Regions from separate parts of the Tissierella carlieri genome, predicted to be linked through region 2. Evidence: a T-box and tRNA genes for the amino acid it is inferred to sense, from the RefSeq annotation. Region 2 holds a T-box; the other holds one or more tRNA genes.
The links. A T-box is a leader RNA that pairs with one kind of tRNA and senses whether it is charged. The one in region 2 lies ahead of KQI38_RS20270 (valine--tRNA ligase), so its partner is inferred to be a tRNA-Val.
Positions count from the first base shown of each region.

Region 1 (3,444 bases), on a different contig from region 2:
TAAATGAACCCAAGGAGTATTGTTTACAAACTCTTCTAAGAAAAGTCCAGCAGTTATTGTGCCTGCTCCCCTTCCGCCGGTATTTTTTAAATCACCAACAGTTCCTTTTATTAAATCTCTATATTCATCATTTGAAGGCATTTGCCATACTGGCTCACCTGCTAATTCTGCAGCATCTTTGACTTTATTCATTAAACTTTCATCATTAGTTACAGCTCCAGTATTTATGCTGCCTAAAGCAACAACACATGCTCCAGTAAGAGTAGCTATATCGATTATTTGATTTGCTTTTTCCACTGTTGCAGCATACCATAATGCATCTGCCAAAGTTAATCTACCTTCTGCATCAGTACTTGATACCTCTATAGTTTTTCCAGCCATGGATCCAACTATATCTCCAGGTTTATATGCTTCTCCAGAGATTAAGTTTTCACAAGCTGCCACAATTGCAACAACATTCTTCTTTAGCTTAGATCTAGCGATTGATTTCATTGTACCAATTACAGAAGCAGATCCGGCCATATCGTTATACATATTTATCATGCTATCTCCAGGTTTTATAGAATATCCACCTGAATCATAGGTAAGTCCTTTACCAACGAGAGCAAGTTTTTCCTCTGATGCACTATCTCCATTCCATTTCATTACTATAAATTGAGGTGGAATAGCAGAGCCTTTAGATACAGCTAGAAATGCTTTCATTTCCATTTCTTCTATTTTATCTTTGCCATAAACTTCTACTTCAACTCCTAAGCCTGTTAATTCTTCTTTAGCTCTTTTAGCAAGCTCTACAGGAGTCATTGCCATTGCAGGCTCATTAACTAGATCTCTTGCTAGGAATATACCTTCAATAATATTGTTAATTTCTTCAATTCCTTCTTCAACCTTATCTTTTCTATCTTCTAATACATTTAAGAAAAACTCTTTAACTGTAGGTTTTGTTTTCTTTTTTGATAGATATTTTTCAAATGCATATTCTGATTGTAAAAGACCCTCTGCTATGGCCATATTAGTCTTTCTATAGCAAAGATTTTCAAATTTAGGTACTTCTACTTCTGCTGATTCTACCTTATATTTCATCAATTCTTTACCTAGTTTATAAAAAGTTTTTCTAAGAGACTCAAGGGTTAATTTTTCTTCTTCTCCTAGTCCCAATAGAATTACATTATTTCCCTTAGGAGAAATGTCTGAATAAATTTCACCACAGGTACCCTTAAAAATTTCTCTTTCCTTCAAATAGCTATATAATTCAGGTGAGCTATCTAAATTATCTTGTCCCTTAAATACTAGAAGAACTTTTATTTCTCCGCCTTTACCAACTAATATCTTCAATCAAAACACCCCTTTTAATTTATTTAGACACTCTAATTATATCAGATATAATTAGAAAAAAATAGACAAAAAAAGAATAGTAGATTTACTATCCTTTTAATTACTTAAATTTTTAATTGTGCATTGTGCATTGTGAATTGTTAATTGAATATTGGTGGGCGGTATAGGACTCGAACCTACGACTTTCACCACGTCAAGATGACACTCTACCAGCTGAGTTAACCACCCTTAAATAGTTCTATAATATATTATCATAAAATTAAAGAATTTACAATATATTAGACTGGAATCCTGTATATAATTAGAGTATAATTTATATAGTTGGAGGTGTACTATGAATAGATCAAAAATGACCAAAATTATAATATATTTACTTATAGCATCTTTTATAATATCTATTATTGTACCAATTATAACAGTAGCAATGAGTTAGGATATTGCCAAGGGAAGGGGTTCTCTTGGCAATATATTTTTTATTCTTTTATCATAGTTCAATATGATATAATATTCTATAATACATAGGAAAGCCATATTTTTAAGGTGAATTTTTTCTAGATGGGTTTCAAAAAGGCTTCCTTAATATATTAATTCTTTAGGTAGAAGCCTTTTTTACAAAAGATCATAAGGGAGGTAATTATGAAAAAAGTAATATCAATTATTATATTATTATTGATTTTGGTTAATTCCATGGTATTGGCGGAAGATATGCAATCAGTGGTGGAAAAGGCTGTGGTCCTTGAAGCTGGAGATGCAGAAGAGAGTGAAGATTTATATGAGGGCATCAGGTTACAAAGAGTAAAATTAAAGATTACTAGTGGAAATCATAAAGGAGAAATAATTGACATAGAAAACCATCTCTCTGATAACGAGGCCTATAACTTCTTTGTGAAGAAGGGGGACAAGATATTAGTAGTGATGGAAGAGCTTCAGGATGGAGATTATGAAGTATATATTGCAGATTACGAGAGAGCTAATTATATTATATATCTAGCTATTTTATTCGCTATATTGATTCTTATAATTGGAAGGACTAAAGGATTAAAAGCAATTATATCACTAGCTCTAACAATAGGATCAGTATTTTATATACTATTACCTCAGATACTTAAAGGGGTAAACCCTATACCTATATCTGTGCTAATTTCAATAGGAGTTACGATTATAACTATATTTTTAGTATCTGGTGTCAATACTAAGAGTATAGCAGCAATAGCAGGTACTTCGGCAGGTGTTATTATAGCAGGTTTAATATCATATTATGTGGGATTAAAAATACATCTTACAGGATTAAGTGCTGATGAGGCAACAATGTTAATGTATATTCCTCAGGAAATAGAATTCAATTTTAAAAATCTACTTTTTGCAGGGATAATATTAGGGTCATTAGGGGCAGTCATGGATGTTGGGATGTCCATAGCATCAGCTATAGAGGAAGTTAATAATGTAAATAATAATCTTTCAAGAAAAGAATTATTTATATCAGGTATGAATGTGGGTAAAGATGTAATGGGAACTATGACCAATACCTTAATACTTGCATATACTGGGTCATCTATTCCTCTTCTATTATTATTTATGGCGTATGAAGCACAATTAATAGAGATTATGAATTCGGATATAATAGCTACGGAAGTAGTTAGATCCTTAGCAGGCAGTATTGGGCTAGTGCTTACTATTCCAATTACAGCACTAATAGCCAGTTTTTTAGCAAAAAAGCAAAAGCTAAGAGAGGATGTGAAAAATGAGTAAAGAAGTAGTATTATCGTTGGGGCTTACAACCATAGTGGGTTTATCTATGGGACTTGGTAGTATATTATCTTTTTTTATAAAAGAAACAAATAAAAGATTTTTAGCTATCGCTTTAAGTTTTTCAGCTGGAATAATGATATATGTATCTTTTATGGCTATCTTACCAGAAGGTATGGAATTGATAGAATCATATTTTGGGGAACAAGGAGGTCATCTAGTGGCCTTAGCAGGTTTCTTTGGCGGAATGCTAATTACTGCAATTGTAGAGAAACTAGTCCATAAATTTGGAGGACATTATCATGGACATGATGACCATCATCATGAACATGGTCATCATCATGATCAAAATGGTGAACACCTATC
Region 1 covers NZ_JAHLOH010000042.1:271,034-274,477, reverse strand. Annotated here, with positions in the region: gene KQI38_RS14555 (leucyl aminopeptidase) at 1-1,332, opposite strand, end outside; tRNA gene KQI38_RS14550 (tRNA-Val) at 1,485-1,560, opposite strand; gene KQI38_RS14545 (YibE/F family protein) at 1,969-3,081, shown strand; gene zupT (zinc transporter ZupT) at 3,074-3,444, shown strand, end outside.
Region 1: it has a tRNA-Val gene. The T-box ahead of KQI38_RS20270 (valine--tRNA ligase) is inferred to sense a tRNA for this amino acid. The anticodon was not compared.

Region 2 (3,444 bases):
GGCACTTTAGTCTCGTAGAAGTTATATGATTTTAATTGATAATGATATCAATTATAGTGGTGAAATAAGATTTAAAGACTTGTTTGATTCTAGTGTTGAAAATAAACCCAAAATAAGTTAAAATTGGGGCTGTATACAGGAAATTACCGATATATTAAATCATCTGTCTCAGATAGATATCAATACAGCATACAAATAGATGCTTTAATAAGCGTATTACAGAAAATTTAGTAAGAGGCCACCTTCGAAAACTTGATTACTGTAGTTCGGAATAACGATATTGGGATAAAGGAACAGAAAAAGCAAAATTAGATCTATAAAAAAATTAGTTTAGAGTGCAAGTAATAAGTATAAGGAAGTGAATAAAATGACAAATCAATCAAATCGAATAAGAAGTATGCCTTTATTTTCACAAACGATAACTGACTTTTTGTGGGGGACATTTTTGAACGGAGATGTCCTCAACTCTGATATTGATATAAGAATATGTTATAACAAATTAGAAGGTGTTGAATTGAGTAATATTGACAAATTATTTATATAACACACTTACAGATAGAAATTTATCGCCAGGATAAAATAATTTGTGTAATGGAAAACGAGCTTAAAATTTATCAATTAGGGGGTATACTATGTTGAAAAAATCGATATATTTAATTACTGGAGTTATGGCATCTGGAAAATCAACAGTTGCGGAACTACTTGCCTCGAAGATGGAAAAGGGAGTGCATCTGCGCGGTGATGTATTTCGAAGAATGATTGTATCAGGACGTGCTGAGATGTCAGAACAGCCCTCTGATGAGGCAATACGACAGTTGCATCTACGTTATCGTCTAGCCGCAGATGCTGCAAAAACCTATTATGATAATGGATTTTCCGTTATTTTGCAGGACAACTATTATGGTGAAGAGATTTCTCGGATATTGGATATGTTGAAACATTATCCCGTTCATGTAATAATACTCTGTCCAAATGTAGAGGCAGTAAAAAAGCGTGAGAAGATGAGAGGAAAGGTCGGATATACTGGATTTACGGTAGAGACTCTATATGCAGATTTCATGAAAACCACCCCCAAAATAGGCTTTTGGTTGGATACATCGGAGCAGTCTCCAGAACAATCAGTTGAGGACATTTTGTTACACTTTAGGTAGTTATAGAACTCAATAGGTATGCCATTATTTTTCCCTAACTTACGTGAAATGCTACGTACTATTGTATCGAGAAAATAAATAAAAATATTTTATTAATAGCTTATATTAAGTGATTTTCATTAAGTATATTATAAATTTATTGCTGGATATATTGATTCCAGTTTAATTCTAAATTTTTGAAAAATAGAAACATAAATGTTGACTTTTTGAGTATAATAAAATATCATAATATAAACGAACACGAACAAAATGGCGTTGATGAGGAGGAGTACATACTCACCTGAAGCAGAGCGAGAAGATGGTTGGTGAAAATCTTCGTGAGGGAAGTATGGAAGTAGCCTTTGAGCTGTGAACTGAAAAGATGTAATCTTAGTAGGCTTCAACGGAAATTTCCACCGTTAAAAGGAAAGCAGTATCGGATTATGTATTCTATTCCCGTACTGTCAGAGTGCAGATAGTTTTATCTGAATTTAGGTGGTACCACGGACGCATACGATCCGCCCTAAGCAAATGTAAAAAAGCTTAAGGCGGATTTTTTGTTTTGTGTTCGTAAAAATTAAGGAGGTATTACCATGAAGAAAAACTATGAATTTAAGCAAGTAGAAAAGGAAATGCAAAATTTTTGGAAAGAAAACGCTATCTACAATTTTGACCAAGAAAGTCAAAATGAAATCTATTCTATTGATACTCCACCGCCAACTGTTAGTGGTAGTTTACACATTGGACATATATTTTCCTATACACAGGCAGAAATGATAGCCCGTTTTAAACGCATGCAAGGCTATAATGTCTTTTATCCTTTTGGTTTTGATGACAACGGTCTGCCAACGGAAAGGCTTGTTGAAAAAGAGGAAAGTATTATTGCAAAAAACCTTCCAAGAAGTGAATTTATTAAAAGGTGTGCTACAGTCTCTGAAAAATACGAAAAAGAATTTAAAGATTTATGGCAATCTTTGGGGTTCTCAGTTGACTGGTCGCTTCAATATGAAACAAATAATCCTATGGTTCAGCGAATATCGCAACAATCCTTTATCAAACTTTTAAAAGATGGAAAGGCGTATATGAAAGAGTCGCCGGTTTTGTGGTGTACTGAATGTCAGACTTCAATAGCTCAAGCAGAGTTAGAGACTATTGAAAAAGACACTACCTTTAATTACCTCAAATTTAAGGTAGGTGAAGAAAGTTTATTGGTAGCTACAACCAGACCTGAATTACTATATGGCTGTGTTTGTCTATTTGTAAATCCAGAGGATGATAAGTATAAAAAATATATCGGTAAAAATGCCACTGTCCCTTTATATGAGTATGAAATCCCTATATTAACAGATGACAAAGTTGATATTGATAAAGGAACAGGTGTAGTTATGTGTGCAACCTTTGGTGATAGTACTGATGTAGAGTGGTATGAAACTTATAAACTACCTTACCGAAAGGTTATTTTATCTGATGGCACAATAGATGAAAGTGTTCCATTAATCGGAGGTTTGAAGGTCTTAATAGCTCGAAAACAGATTATTGGCTTACTTTTAGAAAATGGATTTATTTTAGAGTCAAAAAATATCACGCATACTGTTGCTGGACACGAACGCTGCGGGAAGGAAGTTGAAATTCTACCGTCAAAACAGTGGTATATTGATATTCTCACTAATAAAGAGCAATTTTTAAAAGCTGCCGATGAAATCAATTGGTACCCTGAATATATGAAAAACAGATACGTATTATGGGTTGAAAATCTTAAGTGGGACTGGTGTATATCTCGTCAGCGTTACTTTGGTGTTCCTTTCCCAATATGGTATTGTAAAAATTGTGGTAATGTTATAATTCCAGATGAGGAGATGTTACCTATAAATCCTCTTGAAACGAACCCAAATAAGTCCTGCTCTTGTGGGCGTAATGAATTCATACCTGAGAGTTCTGTATTTGATACGTGGGCTACTTCATCAGTTACTCCGCAGATAAATGCAAAATGGGGCGAGGAGAATGATATTTCAAATAGAATTTTACCAATGAGTTTAAGAACACAGGCTCATGAAATTATACGTACATGGGCATTTTATACTATAGTTAAAAGTCTTTATCATACGAACCAAATTCCTTGGAAGGATATAATGGTTTCTGGTTTTGTTCTTGCAAAAAAAGGTGAGAAAATAAGTAAATCAAAGGGGAACTCTCAGTTAGCACCAAAATTGCTTATTGAAAGCCACTCTGCTGATGTTATAAGATATTGGGCTGCCAGTTCTAAACTTGGAACAGATACATTTTTTTCAATTAATGAATTAGGTATAGCTAAAAG
Region 2 covers NZ_JAHLOH010000056.1:7,608-11,051, reverse strand. Annotated here, with positions in the region: gene KQI38_RS20275 (AAA family ATPase) at 633-1,151, shown strand; T-box leader at 1,398-1,659, shown strand; gene KQI38_RS20270 (valine--tRNA ligase) at 1,724-3,444, shown strand, end outside.